DNA from 2 places in the Blautia stercoris genome. Region 1 is predicted to be linked to the other one. Evidence: predicted binding sites of a transcription regulator. Region 1 holds the regulator's gene; the other holds the start of a gene.
The links. Region 1 encodes HrcA, which represses chaperone genes, less so after heat shock. Its sites were predicted from a motif close to TGTTAGCACTCNNNNNNNNNGAGTGCTAACA; they were not measured.
Positions count from the first base shown of each region.

Region 2: the regulator HrcA is predicted to act here: its motif matches at 1,626-1,656, upstream of ACYQ2D_RS08450 (Hsp20/alpha crystallin family protein).

Region 1 covers NZ_BAAHYF010000001.1:1,469,494-1,479,373, reverse strand. The annotation lists gene uvrB (excinuclease ABC subunit UvrB) at 1-1,481, shown strand, start outside; gene hrcA (heat-inducible transcriptional repressor HrcA) at 1,780-2,817, shown strand; gene grpE (nucleotide exchange factor GrpE) at 2,835-3,446, shown strand; gene dnaK (molecular chaperone DnaK) at 3,528-5,402, shown strand; gene dnaJ (molecular chaperone DnaJ) at 5,488-6,675, shown strand; gene ACYQ2D_RS07070 (AEC family transporter) at 6,799-7,719, shown strand; gene prmA (50S ribosomal protein L11 methyltransferase) at 7,752-8,705, shown strand; gene ACYQ2D_RS07060 (16S rRNA (uracil(1498)-N(3))-methyltransferase) at 8,716-9,453, shown strand; gene ACYQ2D_RS07055 (cysteine desulfurase family protein) at 9,460-9,880, shown strand, end outside.
Region 2 covers NZ_BAAHYF010000001.1:1,741,667-1,751,546, reverse strand. The annotation lists gene ACYQ2D_RS08455 (MATE family efflux transporter) at 117-1,487, opposite strand; gene ACYQ2D_RS08450 (Hsp20/alpha crystallin family protein) at 1,812-2,276, shown strand; gene ACYQ2D_RS08445 (hypothetical protein) at 2,359-2,922, opposite strand; gene ACYQ2D_RS08440 (YesL family protein) at 2,919-3,545, opposite strand; gene ACYQ2D_RS08435 (LacI family DNA-binding transcriptional regulator) at 3,557-4,624, opposite strand; gene ACYQ2D_RS08430 (ABC transporter permease) at 4,925-5,842, shown strand; gene ACYQ2D_RS08425 (carbohydrate ABC transporter permease) at 5,854-6,759, shown strand; gene ACYQ2D_RS08420 (extracellular solute-binding protein) at 6,775-8,466, shown strand; gene ACYQ2D_RS08415 (glycoside hydrolase family 32 protein) at 8,544-9,880, shown strand, end outside.

The sequences.
Region 1 (9,880 bases):
ATGAGGTTGCTCGGGAATTGATTGATATTCAGTATGATCGCAATGACATGGATTTTCACAGGGGAACATTTCGGGTGCGGGGAGATGTGTTGGAAATTTTCCCTGCGGATTATACGGATACAGCGGTAAGAGTAGAATTTTTTGGAGATGAGATTGACCGTATTACAGAAATTAATGTACTGACCGGAGAAATAAAATGCCAGTTAAATCATATCGCAATTTTCCCGGCTTCGCATTATGTCGTTCCGATGGAGCAGATAAAAAAGGCAGCCATTCATATAGAAGAAGAGTTAGAAGAACGGGTGACATATTTTAAAAGTGAGGACAAATTATTAGAGGCGCAGAGAATTTCAGAGCGTACAAATTTTGATATGGAAATGTTGAAAGAAACCGGTTTTTGTTCGGGAATTGAAAATTATTCCAGACATTTATCCGGCTTAGAGCCGGGACAAGCACCATATACGCTCATGGATTACTTTGGAGATGACTATTTAATTATCGTAGATGAGTCTCATAAAACGGTTCCACAGATTCGGGGAATGTATGCCGGAGACCGTTCCAGAAAGACAACACTGGTGGATTATGGATTTCGTCTGCCATCGGCACTGGATAATCGTCCGCTTAATTTTGAAGAATTTGAAAGTAAAATTGACCAGATTTTATTTGTATCTGCTACACCGGGGGAGTACGAGGAACAACATGAACTCTTAAGGGCAGAACAGATAATACGTCCGACAGGACTTTTAGATCCGATGGTGGAAGTACGTCCGGTAGAGGGACAGATTGATGATTTGGTTTCTGAAGTGAATAAAGAAGTCGAGAAAGGAAATAAGATACTGATTACCACACTGACGAAACGTATGGCTGAGGAATTGACGGATTATATGAAAGATTTGGGAATCCGTGTGAAATACTTACATTCTGATATTGATACGTTAGAGCGGACACAGATTATCCGTGATATGCGTTTAAATGTATTTGATGTTTTGGTTGGAATCAACCTTTTAAGAGAGGGACTGGATATTCCGGAAATTACATTAGTTGCAATTCTGGATGCAGACAAAGAGGGATTCCTGCGTTCCGAGACCTCACTGATTCAGACAATTGGTCGTGCGGCAAGAAATGTAGAGGGACATGTCATTATGTATGCAGATGTGATGACGGATTCCATGAAGATGGCAATCAATGAGACGATGCGTCGCCGTAGTGTACAGGAGGAATATAATAAAGAACATCATATCACACCGCAGACTGTTAAAAAAGCGGTACGAGATTTAATCAGTATTTCCAAATCGGTTGCCGAGACAGAAGAAAAATTAGAGAAAGACCCTGAGTCTATGAGCAGAAAAGAATTAGAAAAATTAATTAAAGAAGTCGAGAAGAAGATGCGAAAAGCAGCGGCGGATTTGAATTTCGAGGCAGCAGCAGGGCTTCGTGACAAAATGGTGGAACTGAAGAAAAATCTGGAAGAAATGGATTGATTTCCGCTCGAAGTCAAGTGGATATTCGCAATCCGCTACACTGCTTGCTCATAACCAAATAGCTGCTACGCAGCTTATCAGAAGGGGCTTGCCCCTCCTGATACAAGCAAGTCCCCACCCCTGCTTATTGCTTTTCGCAATTGAAGCAGGGGACTTACTTGATTTGGTTAAAAAAATAAAAAAAATTTCGTAAAGCTCTTGACAAATAAATGGGTCAGTGCTATCTTAAGAGCATAGATGTTAGCACTCCACTACGACGAGTGCTAACAATTAAAAAAGAAGCAGAAAGGAGATTAAAATGGAAAGTGAATTGGATGAGCGAAAACGAAAAATTTTAAAAGCCATAATCCAGACCTACCTTGATACCGGAGAACCGGTTGGTTCAAGAACGATATCAAAATACACAGACCTGAATCTCAGTTCTGCAACCATCCGAAATGAAATGTCAGACCTGGAAGAACTGGGTTACATTCTTCAGCCGCATACATCGGCTGGAAGAATTCCTTCTGATAAAGGATATCGGTTATATGTCGATGAACTGATGAAGGAAAAAGAAAAAGAAGTTTCGGAAATTAAAGATTTGATGATAGAAAAGACCGATAAAATGGAAAAAGTATTACAGCAGGTAGTAAAAGTACTTGCAATAAATACAAATTATGCCACAATGATTTCCGGTCCGACCTATCACAGAAACAAACTTAAATTCATTCAGCTCTCTAAAGTGGGTGACAATCAACTGCTTGCGGTTTTAGTAACCGACAGCAATCTGGTAAAGAATCAGATGATTGATTTACAGGAGCCTATGAGTGATGAAACAGTTTTAAAATTAAATCTGCTTTTAAATACGCAGTTAAATGGTCTTACAATCGAAGAAATCAATCTGAGCATGATAACCCGGATGAAAGAACAAGCCGGTATCCACAGTGAAGTGGTTGGCAGTGTGATTGATGCGGTAGCTCAGGCGATTGCGGAAGACAAAGATGAGGTTGAAATCTATACAAGCGGTGCGACAAACATTTTCAAGTACCCGGAACTAGCAGATACCTCAAAAGCCAGTGAATTGATTTCAGCATTTGAAGAAAAACATGCGCTTGCGGATTTAGTAAAAGATTCGATGAGTTCAGAAGAAAACACAGGAATTCAGGTTTATATTGGAAATGAAAGTCCGGTACAAACCATGAGAGACTGCAGTGTAGTGACTGCGACTTACGACTTGGGTGAGGGCATGCAGGGAACAATCGGAATCATCGGACCGAAGAGAATGGATTATGAAAATGTAGTAGATAATCTGAAAACGCTGAAAACACAATTAGACCATATATTTAAGAAAACATAGAAAGGCGGAATGGATTCGTGTCAGAAGAAAAAGAATTATATGATGATAAAAACGATGATGTAACAGCCGAGACAGAAACAGAAGAAACCGAAGAAGTTACAGAAGAAAGCTGTGAGGCAGAAGAAAATTCTGAAGAAGCAGAAACAGAAGAAAAATCTGAAGAAAAGAAAGGATTTTTCAAAAAGAAAAAAGATAAAAAAGATGAAAAAATCGAAGAGCTGACTGACCGTGTAAAACGTCAGATGGCAGAATTTGATAATTTCAGAAAACGTACCGAGAAAGAAAAAGCTTCCATGTATGAAATCGGTGCAAGAGAAATTATTGAAAAGATTCTTCCGGTTGTAGATAACTTTGAAAGAGGTCTTGCAGCAGTTCCGGAAGAAGAAAAAGACAGTCCGTTTGCAGACGGAATGACAAAGATTTACAAACAGATGATGACTGTATTTGAAGAAATGGGTGTCAAAGCCATTGATGCAGTCGGAGAAGAATTTAATCCGGATTACCACAACGCAGTAATGCATGTGGAAGATGAAGAAGCCGGAGAGAATGTAGTAGTAGAAGAGTTCCAGAAAGGATATCTCTATAAAGACCATGTCGTAAGACACAGCATGGTAAAAGTAGCAAATTAATCAATTATATCTGATTTTTAAAATCAGATTTCATCTTATAAATTGATAGAAAACTTGGAATTGATATAGGAGGAAAAAATCATGAGCAAGATTATTGGTATTGACTTAGGTACAACAAATAGCTGTGTAGGTGTTATGGAAGGTGGACAGCCAACTGTTATCGCAAATGCGGAAGGCGCAAGAACAACACCATCTGTTGTGGCATTTACAAAAACAGGTGAAAGATTAGTCGGTGAGCCGGCAAAACGTCAGGCAGTTACAAATGCTGACAAAACAATCTCTTCTATCAAGAGACACATGGGTACAGATTACAGAGTAACAATTGATGATAAGAAATATTCTCCACAGGAAATTTCCGCAATGATTCTTCAGAAACTGAAAGGTGATGCAGAAAACTATCTTGGTGAAAAAGTAACAGAAGCTGTTATCACAGTTCCGGCATATTTCAATGACGCACAGCGTCAGGCAACAAAAGATGCCGGTAAAATCGCAGGTCTTGATGTAAAACGTATCATCAACGAGCCTACAGCAGCAGCACTTGCTTACGGTCTGGATAACGAAAAAGAACAGAAAATCATGGTATACGACTTAGGTGGTGGTACATTTGATGTTTCCGTTATTGAAATCGGTGACGGTGTTATCGAAGTATTATCTACAGCTGGTGATAACCGCCTTGGTGGTGATGACTTTGACCAGAAGGTTGCAGATTACATGATTTCTGAATTTAAGAAAGCAGAAGGTGTAGACCTTTCCGCAGATAAAATGGCAATGCAGAGAATCAAAGAAGCAGCAGAAAAAGCGAAAAAAGAACTTTCTTCTGCAACAACAACAAATATCAACCTGCCATTCATCAGCATGAATGCAAATGGACCTCTGCACTTCGATATGAACCTGACAAGAGCAAAATTTGATGAATTAACACATGACCTTGTAGAAAGAACAGCAGAACCGGTTCGCCGTGCATTATCTGATGCAGGAATCAATGCTTCTGAATTGGGTCAGGTACTGTTAGTTGGTGGTTCTACACGTATCCCGGCTGTACAGGATAAAGTAAAAGCCTTAACAGGAAAAGAACCAAGCAAGAGCTTAAACCCGGATGAATGTGTTGCACTTGGTGCATCTGTGCAGGGTGGTAAACTTGCCGGAGATGCAGGCGCAGGTGATATCCTTCTTCTGGATGTTACTCCACTGTCACTGTCTATCGAGACAATGGGTGGTATCGCTACAAGACTGATTGAGAGAAATACAACCATTCCTACAAAGAAGAGCCAGATTTTCTCTACAGCAGCAGATAACCAGACAGCAGTAGATATCAACGTAGTTCAGGGTGAAAGACAGTTCGCAAGAGATAACAAATCCCTTGGTCAGTTCCGTCTGGATGGAATCCCGCCAGCAAGAAGAGGTGTTCCGCAGATTGAAGTTACATTCGATATCGATGCAAACGGTATTGTAAATGTTTCCGCAAAAGACCTTGGAACAGGAAAAGAACAGCACATCACAATTACAGCTGGTTCAAATATGTCTGATGATGAAATCGATAAAGCAGTCAGAGAAGCCGCTGAGTTCGAAGCTCAGGATAAAAAACGTAAAGAAGCAGTTGATACAAAGAATGATGCAGACGCTATGGTATTCCAGACAGAAAAAGCAATGGAAGAAGCTGGCGATAAATTAGATGCAAATGATAAAACAGCAGTAGAAGCTGACTTAAATGCATTAAAAGAAATCCTGAATGGCTGTGCAAACACCGATGAGATTACAGATGCCCAGATTGCTGACATCAAAGCAGGTAAAGAAAAACTGATGCAGAGTGCACAGAAACTCTTTGCTAAAATGTACGAAGGTGCACAGGGAGCAGCAGGTGCTCAGGCAGGTCCGGGACCAGAGGCAGGTGCAGGCGCAGGAGCAAATGAAGCTTATGGCGATGATGTAGTTGACGGAGATTACAGAGAAGTATAAAATTGTCAGTAAATAAAAGATATGGGGCATGGGGTGCTGACAGGCGCTCCATGCCTAAATGTGTGTATAGAAAGGATTAAAACCAATGGCGGATAAGAGAGATTATTATGAGGTGCTTGGTGTCGACAGAGGCGCAGATGATTCTACCATAAAAAGTGCATATCGTAAGCTGGCAAAAAAATATCATCCAGACGTAAACCCAGGTGATAAAGAAGCAGAGAAAAAATTTAAAGAAGCTTCCGAAGCTTATGCAGTATTAAGTGATGCAGAAAAGAGAAAACAGTATGACCAGTTTGGACATGCCGCATTTGAAAATGGCGGTGGCGGAGCCGGCGGATATGGTGGCTTCAGCGGATTTGACGGCGCAGATATGGGTGACATTTTTGGAGATATTTTTGGAGATTTATTCGGCGGCGGTGGTCGTAGAAGAACGAATAATGGTCCAATGAAGGGCGCAAATGTCAGAGCCGGAGTTCGTGTTACATTTGAAGAGGCAGTCTTTGGATGTGAAAAAGAACTGGATTTAAATTTAAAAGAAACCTGTGAAACCTGTCATGGAACAGGTGCAAGACCTGGAACACAGCCGGAGACCTGTCCAAAATGTCATGGAGAAGGTCAGGTTGTCTATACACAGCAGTCTATGTTCGGAATGGTTCGGAATGTTCAGACTTGTCCGGATTGTCAGGGAACCGGTAAAATCATTAAAGATAAATGTACCGATTGCCATGGTACAGGATATGTGTCCAAACATAAGAAGATTCAGGTAAGTATTCCGGCCGGTATTGACAATGGACAGAGTATCCGTATCCGTGATAAAGGTGAACCGGGAACAAACGGAGGACCAAGAGGAGATTTGCTTGTAGAAGTTATGGTAGCTCGTCATCCGATTTTCCAGAGACAGGATATGAATATCTTTTCTACTGCACCAATTACTTATGCACAGGCAGCACTCGGTGGAGAAGTCCGCATCAGTACGGTAGACGGAGACGTTATGTACGATGTCAAACCCGGAACGCAGACCGATACCAAAGTCCGCTTAAAAGGAAAAGGTGTACCGTCCCTTAGAAATAAAAACGTACGTGGTGACCATTATGTTACACTGGTTGTTCAGGTACCAACTAAGTTAAATGAAGAGGCAAAAGAAGCACTTCGTAAATTTGATGCCGCCTGCGGAAATCGTCCAAAAGAAGAAAAAGAAGAAACTCCGGAAAAGAAGAAAAAAGGCGGATGGGAAAAATTCAAAGAAACCATTAAAGAAACATTTGAAGATTAGTAAAAAGAGAAGAAAATTTGTGATTGTTTCACATTTTTTCTTCTCTTTTTTTCGTTGCAATCTAAAAAAATTTCCCTTATAATAGGAATGTTAAATAGATAAAGTGGGAGAGTTTATGAGAAAATGGGCAGCATAGTGGTTCTAAAGCAGATGGTGATGATATTTGCGCTGATTATACTTGGATATTTCATGTATAAAAGGAAGTTTGTATCAGAAATGGTGATGAAGGATTTATCAGCAATTGTTGTAAACATCTGCTGCCCTGCAATGATTCTTGCAAGTGTGTTTCAGGATATGTCAGATATTTCCAGAAAAAATGTAGGGATTGTAACGGGAATTGGTATTGTGTATTATGTTCTGTTGATTGTGTTTGGTTATGCATTTGTAAAGATTTTTCGGGTACAGACGAAGGAAAAAGAAGCATATGTTTTGATGAGCACGTTTGGAAATGTTGGATTTATCGGATTTCCGGTATCACTCGCAATTCTTGGACATAAATCAATTTTGTATGTGGTGATTTTTAATTTTCTGTATAATATTTTTATCTTTACATTTGGGATTGCATTGGTAAGAAAGGGAACAGAAGGCGATAAAAAACAGTCCTGGACAGATATTTTTACACCCGGTTTTGTCTGTTGCATTTTTGCATTTTTGATTTACTGGTTTCAGCTTACCGTTCCGGAGACGCTTCAGAATATCGTAACTTACTGTGGAAATGCCTGTACGTTTCTTTCTATGATGGTAATCGGAGCATCTGTAGTGGGGTTAAATCCGAAAAAAATAATTGAAAATCGAAAGCTTATGCTATTTGAATTATTGCGGTTTCTGGTCTTACCGGTTTTAATTGCAATTTTGTTAAAACCAATTCTTCCAGATTATATTATGCGTGCAACCATTATTTTAATGTTGGCTCTTCCAACCGGAAATATGCCGGTTATGTTAGCGGAACAATATAATAAAGATGCACATACAATATCAGAGGGAATTATTTTGTCGACTGTATTATCGGTAGTGACAATAACGATTGTATTTATGTTTGTATAAGAGAGTATAGATAAAGAAAGGAAAGACTAACTATGAAGTGGAATAAAATTACTTTGGAAATCAGAGAAGAAGTAGAAGATATTGTCATTTCCACCCTTGCGGACATCGGGCTTGAAGGTGCGGAAATTCAGGACAAACAGCCGTTATCCGAACAGGATAAAAAGCAGATGTTTGTAGATATTCTTCCGGATATGCCGGAAGATGATGGGGTTGCATATCTGAATTTTTATCTGGATGAGGATGAAGATGTCAATGCAATGCTTGAAAAAGTAAAGGCAGAATTAGAAGAGTTAAGAATGTTTGTAGACATCGGTTCCGGAATGATTACACTTTCCCAGACCGAAGACAAAGACTGGATTAACAACTGGAAACAGTATTTCAAGCAGTTTTATGTAGATGATATCTTGATTATTCCATCCTGGGAAGAAGTAAAAGAAGAAGATAAAGACCGAATGATTATTCATATTGACCCAGGTACAGCGTTTGGAACAGGTATGCATGAGACCACACAGCTTTGTATCCGTCAGTTAAAGAAATATGTGACAAGCGAGACAGAACTGCTTGATGTCGGAACAGGAAGCGGAATTTTATCGATTGTAGCATTGAAATTAGGAGCAAAACATGCAGTCGGAACAGACCTTGATCCTTGTGCAGTTCCGGCAGTAGAAGAAAATAAAGAGGCAAATGAGATTCCGGTAGAAGCTTTTGACATGATGATTGGAAATATCATTGATGATAAAGAAGTACAGGATAAAGTTGGCTATGAAAAATATGATATCGTAGTTGCTAATATTTTAGCAGATGTATTAGTTCCACTGACTCCGGTTATCTTAAATCAGATGAAAAAAGGTGGAATTTATATTACATCCGGTATCATTGACGACAAAGAAGAAACTGTTGTAAATGCGGTAAAAGCAGCCGGTCTTGAAGTGTTAGAGGTTACACATCAGGGAGAATGGGTGTCTGTTACGGCCAGAAAAAATTAAGGAGCAAAAAATGTATCGTTTTTTTGTAGAACCGTCTCAGGTAGAAGAAACGGTCATTCGCATCTGTGGCAGTGATGTCAATCATATCAAAAATGTACTGCGGATGAAAACCGGAGAGGAAATCCTGATTAGTACCGGAGAGACAATGGAATATACGTGCTACATCGAAGAATTTTTAGAAGATGAAGTTACTGCGCATATCATGTATGCACAGGAAGCAGGATATGAACTTTCTTCTAAAATCTATCTGTTTCAGGGACTTCCAAAGTCAGACAAAATGGAATGGATTATTCAAAAGGCAGTAGAGCTGGGTGTGCATCAGGTGATACCGGTGGCAACTAAGCGAGCAGTTGTGCGTCTGGAGGGAAAAAAAGAGGTAAACAAGCAGCGTAGATGGCAGGCAATTTCGGAAAGTGCGGCAAAGCAGTCCAAACGTATGTATGTGCCGGAAGTCAGTCATGTGATGAGTTTTAAAGAAGCCCTTGCTTATGCAAAAAATCTGGATGTGATTCTTTTACCTTATGAGCGTGCAAAAGGGATGCAGGAGACAAAAGCAATCATAAACAGTATAAAACCAGGTCAGTCGATTGGAATTTTCATAGGACCGGAAGGTGGTTTCGATGAAAAAGAAGTCGAACAGTCAATGGATGAGGGTGCAAAAGCAATCACTCTTGGAAAACGAATTTTACGAACAGAAACAGCGGGATTGACAGTGCTTTCAGTTCTGATGTTTGCTTTGGAGGAATAAAATAAAATGGAAGCATATCTTGATAATTCAGCAACCACACAATGCTTTGAAGAGGTAAGAGACATTGTAGTAAAAACTATGATGGAAGATTATGGAAATCCCTCTGCAATGCATAAAAAAGGCGTGGAAGCAGAACAGTATGTAAAAGATGCGACAGAAAAAATTGCAAAAACTTTAAAAGTTCAGGAAAAAGAAATTTATTTTACATCAGGCGGAACAGAATCCGATAACTGGGCACTTGTTGGATGCGCTTATGCAAATCGCAGACAGGGAAAACACATTATTTCTACCGTGTTTGAACATGCAGCAGTTTCAGCACCGCTTGCAGCATTAGAGGAACAGGGATTTGAAATAACAAAAATTCCGGTTGATGCAAACGGAATTCTTTCGATGGAAAAACTGGAATCTGCAATCCGTCCGGATACAA
Region 2 (9,880 bases), 270 kb from region 1:
CAAAATTAAAATAAATTAAAAAATCGCCCTGTGCACTTCGTTGGAGTTGAGATGCACAGGGCGGTTTTGATTTCAAACAAATGGATATTCGTAATCCAATTTGTTGCCTGATTAATTCAGTCAAATAAATTTTCTCTTGTAATATTCTGTGCCCATTTACCCTGACGGTAATGATGCAGTACCCAAGGCCATTTCACAAATTCATCTGTGCATAATAAGAAATAAACCCAGAGAACCGGAAGTTTTAGTACAAAGGCAGCGAAGAATCCAAGTGGAACTGCGTAAACCCACATATCAATGGTATCACAGATTAATCCAAATTTGGTATCACCACCGGCTCGGAATACTCCGGCAATGAGTGCGGTATTTACAGCCGAACCCATAATATAATAAGTGTTAATTAAGAGCATATATTTTAAGTAGTGCATTGCCTGATCATTTAGAGAGGCAAATCTCATTACAAAAGGTGTGATTGTCAGTACGATGACACCACCGATTGCTCCGGCAATCACAGTCATTTTTAACATTCTGGATGCATAAACTTTAGATTTTTCCAAGTCACCTTTTCCCATAACATTGCCAAGCAGAATGGTTCCTGCACTGGCAATCGCAAAACAGAACACGGAACCAATGTTACGGACTACTGTAACCAGAGAATTAGCAGCTACAGCATCGGTACCTAAATGTCCAAGAATAACAGAATACATGGAAAAGGCTACACTCCATGAGACATCGTTTCCAAGTGCCGGAAGTGATAATTTAATAAAGTCGTTTAATAAAACTTTACTATGGATAAACATATAAGCCGGATTTAGTTTTACGTTTTTACTCAGAAAAGAAACAATGATGCAGGCAATTAGTTCGATTAGTCGAGAAAAAGCAGTTGCAATGGCAACACCGGCTGCTCCGAGTTTTGGAAGTCCAAATAAACCAAAAATAAAGACCGCATTTAAAATAACATTTAAAACAAAAGCAAGCATATTTAATGCCATACTGATGGTTACCCGTCCGATACTTCGCAGAATTGCAAGATAAACTTCGGTCACGCCCCAGCATAAATAAGTAATTCCCATGATTCTTAAATAAGAAGAGCCGATGGATATTAACTCCGGGTCAGAGGTAAAGATTAGCATCATGCGGTTTGGCATCGTAAATGCAATCAGGGCAACGACACCGGAAATTGCGATTGAAAAACGAAGGGCAATTCCTTCGATTGCGTGAATCGCCTGTAAATTATTTTGTCCAAAGTATTGTGCACATAAAAGCGATGCACCTGTGCCAAGTCCATAATATACCATAAACAGGATATTAGAATAACTGGCAGCTAAAGAAACTGCGGAAATTGCGGATTGTCCGACATAATTGAGCATGATTACGTCGGCGGAATTGACGGCTGCACTTAACAGATTTTGGATGATAATCGGAAGTGTCAGCCGAAACATTTGCCGGTAAAAGTCATCTTTACCGGTTGAAACTATATTTTTCATAAAAATCCCCCATAAATTATTATAAAATTTATTATAATGTATTTGAGAGAAAATTTCGTCCTTTATTCTGACGGATTTCTACGTTATTTTGACTGTGATGTTTCTTCTGTCTGCAGGGTTCACAGAATTTTCACAAAAAATTAGCACTCACCTCTTGACAGTGCTAATAATACGTGCTATAGTACAACTAGAACAAAGGAAGAGGGAAATAAAGAGAGACAAAGAAAAATGAAAAAGTCTTTCCCCTCTGGTTTGACCTAAGTTCCAAAAAAGAAACAGGTAAACAGCAATTAAGATTTTGAGATAAAAAAGGAGAGATGACTTATGTTGATGCCTAGTATTTTTGGAGAAAATTTATTTGATGACTTTTGGGAATTCCCATTTTTTGATAACAGCAAAGAACAGAAAAACATTGAAAAGAAACTGTATGGACATCATAGCAAAAATATGATGAAAACAGATATCAAAGAAACTGAAAAAGGTTATACCATTGAAATGGATCTGCCGGGATTTAAGAAAGATGAAGTCAAAGTAGCACTTGAAAATGGTTATCTGACCATAGCAGCAGCAAAAGGACTTGATAAAGACGAGAAAGAAAAAGAAACCGGTCGTTACATCAGACGTGAACGTTATTCAGGCGCCTGTGAACGTAGTTTTTATGTGGGAGAAGATGTGAAACAGGAAGACATCAAAGCTCACTTTGAACATGGTATGCTGACCCTGTTCGTACCGAAGAAAGAAGCGAAACCGGCAGTGGAAACAGATAAATATATTTCCATTGAAGGTTAAAAACATTCCTTTTAAATAAAGATAAATAGGGGAAAGACGATAGTGGAAGTAGTAGTGTAGAAAGAAAAAAACAGCTTCGGAATTAAGTTTCCGGAGCTGTTTTTTTTATAAAATCAAGATATTTAAGACATTCATCCTTATGTGGAGCATTTTTGATAATTCCAACATAGATATCCCCATCAAATTTTGCATTTTTTAAAAGTGGAAAATCCGAGACATTGATACTGTCAGAGAGATATCCTTTTTTATTTAATTGTTCCATTGCTTCTCGATTCATAAATACGAGGTCTATTTTTTTTGCGTCAATTACAGCAAGAAGTCTGGTGCTTGATGCATAAGCGTATTCTAAGTTTTCCGAGTCCGGATTCTCCTGTATCAGTAAATTGTCATAAGTACAGATTTCATTTTTCTTTGCAGATAAATGTTCAAAGTCTAAAAAATCACTGGTCAGATGCTGAGAGAGAGATTCGCTCATATTAACATTAATAAATGCAATCGAGAGAACAGTTGTTTTTTTTACAAGCTGTCCGTGGATATTATAAACAAGAATATAAAGTACGATGCAAATAATAATAAAAGGCAGTTTGTAATAATCCCAAAGATATTGAAGTTTTGCTTTTCCGTGAAGTTGTTTTAATGCTTTCATAGAACATCATCCTTATTATTTTCAAGTCGTTCCAGAATCGGAAGAATCAGCCAGGAGCAGATAAGTGCTCCGAGTCCTTGTCCAAAAACAACAAATGGTGTGAAAATATTGATTATAACATAGTAAATAACAAAATAAACAACTGCCATCAAAATAGAACAGAACAGATAACGCAGTCCCATGACAAGTGCATTTTTAAAAGTTGCAGGAATTGTATTTTCAAATCGTGCAAATAATGGAAAAACATTCAGTAAAACGATGAGGTATACAACTCCGGCACAGATGAGCACTGCACCGCATAAAGTCCAGAATACATTTTCCAGACGAATATGATAAAGCACATAGCCGTCAATTCCAAATAGGATGCCAAGCCCCAAAAGAGGGAGCCAGATCAGTGTGGCTTTTTTGAAATTAGAACGAAATGCAGTAAAGAACTGCTTTGTAATATTGCCTTCTTCATTGCGTACGAGTTTGAATGAAACATAATAAAGGGCAGTTGTCGAGGCACCGATTGTAAAAACAGGAATACAACATAAAAACCAAAGGATATTGAGCCATGCAGCACAAAAAATTTTGTTTAAAAGCTGGATGAAACGATTATCAATTGAAAAAATCTGATTCATAATATTCTCCTTTACTTGGTTGGAGCAATGTTTACGGATTCTCGGTATACAATGTTTGTTTCGGTATAAACGGTTCGATAATTTAAAGTCGGATCTTTTATTCTGGAGAGCAATAAATCTATTGCACAAACTCCAAGAATTTCATTGTGAATGTGGATACTGGTAAGCGGTGGAGTGATAAGTTTAGCAGCAGGAGAATCGTCAAAGCCACATAGACAAATATCCTCCGGAACTTGAATATTTAATTGTCTTAATATTTGCATCAGATCAAAAGCAATAAAATCATTTGCACAGACAAAAACATCAGGAAGTTCTTTTAAATTTTGAATATAGTTAAAAAGATAAGTTTTATAATCTGTGAGTGTGTCTTTTGGAGCGTCTATAATAAAAAACTCTTCATTAATTGGAAGCGAATTTATATAGAGTGCATTACGAGTAGCCATGCAGCGTTCAAAAAAAGATTGGCAATGCAACTGCTCGCCGATAAATCCGATATTTGTTTTGCCACATTTTTTCATTTCACGAACGAAGGCAAAAATTTCATCCTGGTTATTCATAAGTAAACGATCAGCAGGAAGAGGTTTTCCCATAAGTACCGGATGGTCTACAAATAAAACCGGAATATCCAGATCGCAAATCATTTTTGCGTAGTCATAGTTAAAAGTTTCAATACAGATAATGCCACAGACATTCTCAGGATGAAACGAAATGGGAAGCTGGTAGTTGGCTTGTTCTTCATTGCTTACGCGGTGCATCGTAATGCTATAGCCAAGTTGAGTGGTTTCTCTTTGAAGCTTATCTAACATTGTAGAAGAAAAATGAAAATTATCGAGCGGAGCACAGGTTAGGATTGCAATTTCACCATGAGACTTTTGTGGAGTTGCTTCTTGTGGGGAAAACTTAAGTTGTTCCGGGTTCATATAGGTAAATTGTTTATAGCCCATTTCTACCGTTTTTTGTAACACTTTTTTTCTGGTTGAATCAGATAAGACTCCTGTGTTGTTGATGGCTTTTGAGACGGTATTTCTTGATAGTCCAAGAGCATCAGCGATATCTTGTATCGTCACACGTTTTGACATAATAAAATCTCCTTTTCAGTTCTAAAACAATAATTGGATTGTTACAAATGTAAAATGATTATCTGAGTTTATTATAGAATAAATTTGCGAATGTGTCAAATGTAAAATAAATAGTAAAAATAAACAAAAAAACAGGAAAAAATGAGGGAAAAACAGCATATAGCATCGTGAAATTCTTACAAAAGTGTGCGTATGTAACAATAGATAGTTGACATTTGAGTATAAAATTGATATTATGATGGCATAAGCAAAATATGTTATGTTTACAAATGCACATATTCTGTAGAAGGAGGAAAGAAAATGGAACAGAAAAAGAAATCTGGATTCGGTAATACGGTTGCATATGTGAAACGTCATTGGCAGTTGTATGTATTCTTTTTATTACCGGCATTGTTGCTCACTTTGATTTTTAAGTATATTCCTATGGGCGGCGTTTTAATTGCATTTATGGATTATAACCCGGTTCGAGGGATTCTTGGAAGTGATTGGGTTGGACTGGAACATTTCAGAAGATTTTTATCATCACCGGACTTTATGAGATATTTAGTAAACACATTGAAGCTTAGTGTGTATGGCTTATTGTGGGGCTTTCCGGTGCCGATTTTACTTGCATTTTTGTTAAATCGAATTGTTAGTAAAAGAAAGAAGAAAAATATTCAGCTCGTGCTGTATCTTCCGAACTTTATTTCTGTCATTGTATTATGTGGTATTGTACGAATCTTCTTGTCTGTAACAGGACCGGTAAACGGATTGTTTGGAACAAGTATCAACTTTATGACAATGCCGTCTGCTTTTCGTACGATTTACATTGCCAGTGGAATTTGGCAGGGGGCAGGCTGGGCTTCGATTCTGTATACAGCAGCATTATCAAATGCAAGTCAGGAGTTAAAAGAAGCGGCAGTAATTGATGGAGCAAATATTTTCCAACAGATTAAAGCGGTGGAATGGCCAGCCATCAAAGATATTGTATTAATTCAGTTAATCATGCAAGTTGGAAACATTTTAAGTATTGGTTTTGAAAAAGCCTATGCACTTCAAACCGATTTAAACCTTCCTACATCTGAGATTATTTCGACATACGTATATAAGAAAGGTTTGATTGATGGAGATTATGGATTTTCAACCGCAGTTGGCTTATTTAATACGGTAATCAATGTCATCTTATTAATTGCAGTAAATAAAATCGTTAAAAAAATGAACGATGGAAAAGGAATTTAGGAGGTGTGAGTATGAAGGCGAAGAGAAAAAGTCAATTTTCCAAATATGGCCGACAAGATAAAATTATTTTATCGATTGGATATTTTTTAATTGCATTGTTTGTACTTGCAATTATTGTGCCAATTTTTTACATCATAGTTGCATCTTTTATGGATCCGGTAACATTACAGAATAAAGGGATTACGTTTGATTTTTCAAAATGGACGATAACAGCGTATCAAAGGGTTATGTCAAATGGAGCAATCTGGATTGGTTTTAAAAACGCAGTTATTTATTCCGTTGTATTTACAGTAGTATCTGTTGTGGTTACATTACTTGTCGCATATCCAATGTCACGTACGGATTTCAAGGGAAGAAAATTATTTAATGTTATTTTTGTAATCACAATGTTTTTTGGCGGAGGCTTAATTCCGACATACTTATTGATTTCAAATCTTGGTTTATTAGACAGTATGTGGGCGGTTATCCTTCCGGGTGCATTTAGTGTATGGAACATGATTATTGCAAGAACGTATTATCAGGGAATTCCGGGAGAGTTAAGAGAAGCGGCAGAAGTAGATGGGGCAAATGAGTTGGTATTCTTCTTTAAAATACTGCTTCCGGTTTGCACACCGATCATTGCGACAATCGCATTGTGGCAGTTTGTAGGTATGTGGAACAGTTACTTTGATGCAATGATTTATTTAAATGATTCTGCGAAACAGCCGTTACAGTTAGTTTTGCGGTCCATTTTGATTCAGAACCAGCCGGAATCCGGCATGATTTCTGATATGCAAAGTACCGCACAGAGGGCACAGCTTGCAGAGTTATTAAAATATGCAACAATTATTATATCGAGTCTGCCTCTTTTAGTAATGTATCCATTTTTCCAGAAGTATTTCGATAGTGGAATCATGGCAGGTTCAGTAAAAGGTTGATGTAGGAGGGTAAAGATGAAAAAAAGAACGAAAAAAGTATGGAAAAGAACAATGTCTGTAGCATTGGCGGCAACAATGACAGCGATGGCGTTTACCGGATGTGGAAATAAATCCAGTGCAAAATTAAATGATGGAAGCTTTAAAGAAGTGGATGCGTCTACTCTGGAATTTCCGTTAAAAGAGAAAGCAACTTTAACCGGAACAATTAGTTATCCGGCAAATACAGAATCTGAACCGAATAAGAGAACGATTTTTAAAAGACTTCAGGAAAAGACGAATGTAGAAATTGACTGGACGGCGATTCAGGCAGATCAGTGGAGTGATAAAATTTCTCTGGAAATGGCAAATACAAAAAATATGACAGATTTTATCTTTTCAGCGGGATTCAGCGATAATGACTTGTTAAAATATGCCAAACAAGGTGTAATCATTCCGTTGGAAGAATATATTGACGCATATATGCCGAATTTACAGGCAGTTTTTGAAAAATATCCGGAATATCGAACCATGTGTACTGATACAGATGGACACATCTGGGCACTTCCATGGATTGAACAGCTTGGAAATGAAAAGACAGCAATTCAGACAATCGGAAATATGAGTTTTATTAATAAAAAATGGCTGGATTTCTTAAATCTTAAAGTTCCGACAACCGTAGATGAATTTGAACAGGTATTAATTGCGTTCCGCGATCATGCATCTGAAATTCAGGCAGAGTTTGGAATTGATGGAAGCATTATTCCGATGTCTTGCATTGTAAATGATGGAGACCAGGATCCGAGTTTAATTATCAATGGCTTTGGAGAAGGGTATGGAGATGCAGATAAAACAAGACATATTGCAGTGACAAATGATAAAGAAGTCATCTGTTCTGCAACACAGGATGGATACAAAGAAGGTATTGAATGGCTGCACAAATTATATGAAGAAGGCTTAATTGATACAGAAAGTTTTACACAGGAATGGTCTACTTATGTAGCAAAAGGAAAATCCGGACGTTATGGTGTTTGCTTTAGCTGGGATGTGGCAAATATTGATAACTTAGAAGACTGGGTTCCGCTTCCGGCATTAACAGCAGATACAAGAAATATTACTCCTCAGAATGGTTCTTTCACAAGTGGATTTGACAGAGGAAGATGTGTTGTAACAGCAGTAGCAGAAAATCCGGCACTTGTTTGTGCATGGTTAGACCAGATGTATGACCCATTCCAGTCTCCACAGAATAACTGGGGAACCTATGGTGAAGACGATGACTTTGATATCTTTGAACTCAGCAAGAATGCAGAGGGTGGAGAAATGCTCAAGCATGCACCGCTTGGAGATGCTTCACCGGTAGAAGTTCGTGAAGCAGAATCAGTTGGAGGTCCGCTTGCAGTATTAAATGATTACTATGATGTTTATGTGACCTGCCCGGATGATGCACAATATCGTTTAGACTGGATTAAAGAATATTATACACCGGATATGAACCTGGATTATGTATATCCAAATGTATTTATGAATCAGGAAGATACAAAGAAATTGTCTGACCTTCAGACTGATATTGAAAAATTAATCAATGCAAACAAATCCGATTGGATTATGAATGGATTTACAGATGATGACTGGAACCAGTACTTAAGTGAATTAGACGGATATGGTCTGGAAGAATATCTGCAGATTTTCCAGAAATATCTGGATGACTATTATGCAGATAGTGCCAAATAAAGAGAAAAGATAAGGCGAGAGGCTGCGTAACAAAACTGCGCAGTCTCTTTTTTGAAATTTTTTTTGGAGGAAAAGGAATGATTAACGATAAATTAAAAAAGGCGAGAGAATATGAAGTACGGAAAGAAAAAGAAATTGCTCCAGATAAAAGACCGGCGTTTCACCTGACTCCAAGAGTCGGCTGGATGAATGACCCGAATGGATTTTCTTATCATAATGGAGAGTATCATTTGTTTTATCAGTATCATCCGTATGATACAAACTGGGGACCAATGCACTGGGGACATGCAGTAAGTAAAGATTTATTAAAATGGGAATATTGTCCGACAGCACTTGCACCAGATGAAAGTTATGATAATTTTGGATGTTTTTCGGGAAGTGCGGATACTTTGGATGACGGAAGGCAGATTCTTATGTATACAGGTGTTCAAAACACAAAAGATGAAGATGGAAAAGAGATTGTGTTTCAGACTCAATGTATTGCAGTTGGAGATGGAACAAATTTTGAAAAATATGAAAAAAATCCAGTAATTACTGCAGATGCTTTACCGGAAGGCGCAAGTAAAATTGATTTCCGTGACCCGAAAATCTGGAAAGAAAAAGATGGAACATTTCGCTGTGTAGTTGGAAGCAGACCGGCAGATGGAAGTGGACAGATCTTATTATATAGCAGCAAAGATGGATTTTCCTGGAACTTTGAACAGATTTTGATTCAAAACAAAAATCGTTTTGGAAAAATGTGGGAGTGCCCGGATTTCTTTGAAGCGGATGGAAAATGGCTGTTGATGGTCAGCCCTCAGGATATGATGCCGGTAGGCCTGGAATATGGAGCAGGAAATGGAACATTATGCGTAGCAGGTCATTTGGACGAAAACAAACATTTTGTAGAAGAATATACACAGTCTATTGATTATGGAATTGATTTTTATGCACCGCAGACTGTTTTAGCACCGGATGGAAGACGTATTATGATTGGCTGGATGCAGAACTGGGATACCTGTGGAGTGCGGGAAGATGACATGAAATGGTTTGGTCAGACAAGTTGTCCGAGAGAAATTCAGTTTGTAGATGGAAAACTGATTCAGAATCCAATTCGTGAGTTAAGCAATTATCATAAGAATACCGTTTCTTATTCAGAAGTGCTTATATCTGACTGTATTTCTTTAGAAAAAGTCAGCGGAAGAATGATTGACCTGGAAGTAGAAATTAAACCGGAAGATGAAGAAAATTGTTATGATAAATTTGTAATCCAATTTGCCAAAAACGAGAGCTTCCATTCGGATATTGTATTTTATCCAAAGGAATCTGTTCTGGAAATTGACCGTAGCTGGTCAGGTATCAGAAGAGCCGTACAGCATCAGAAAAAATGTAAAGTGGCAGACAATAATGGAAGTATAAAATTACGAGTGATTCT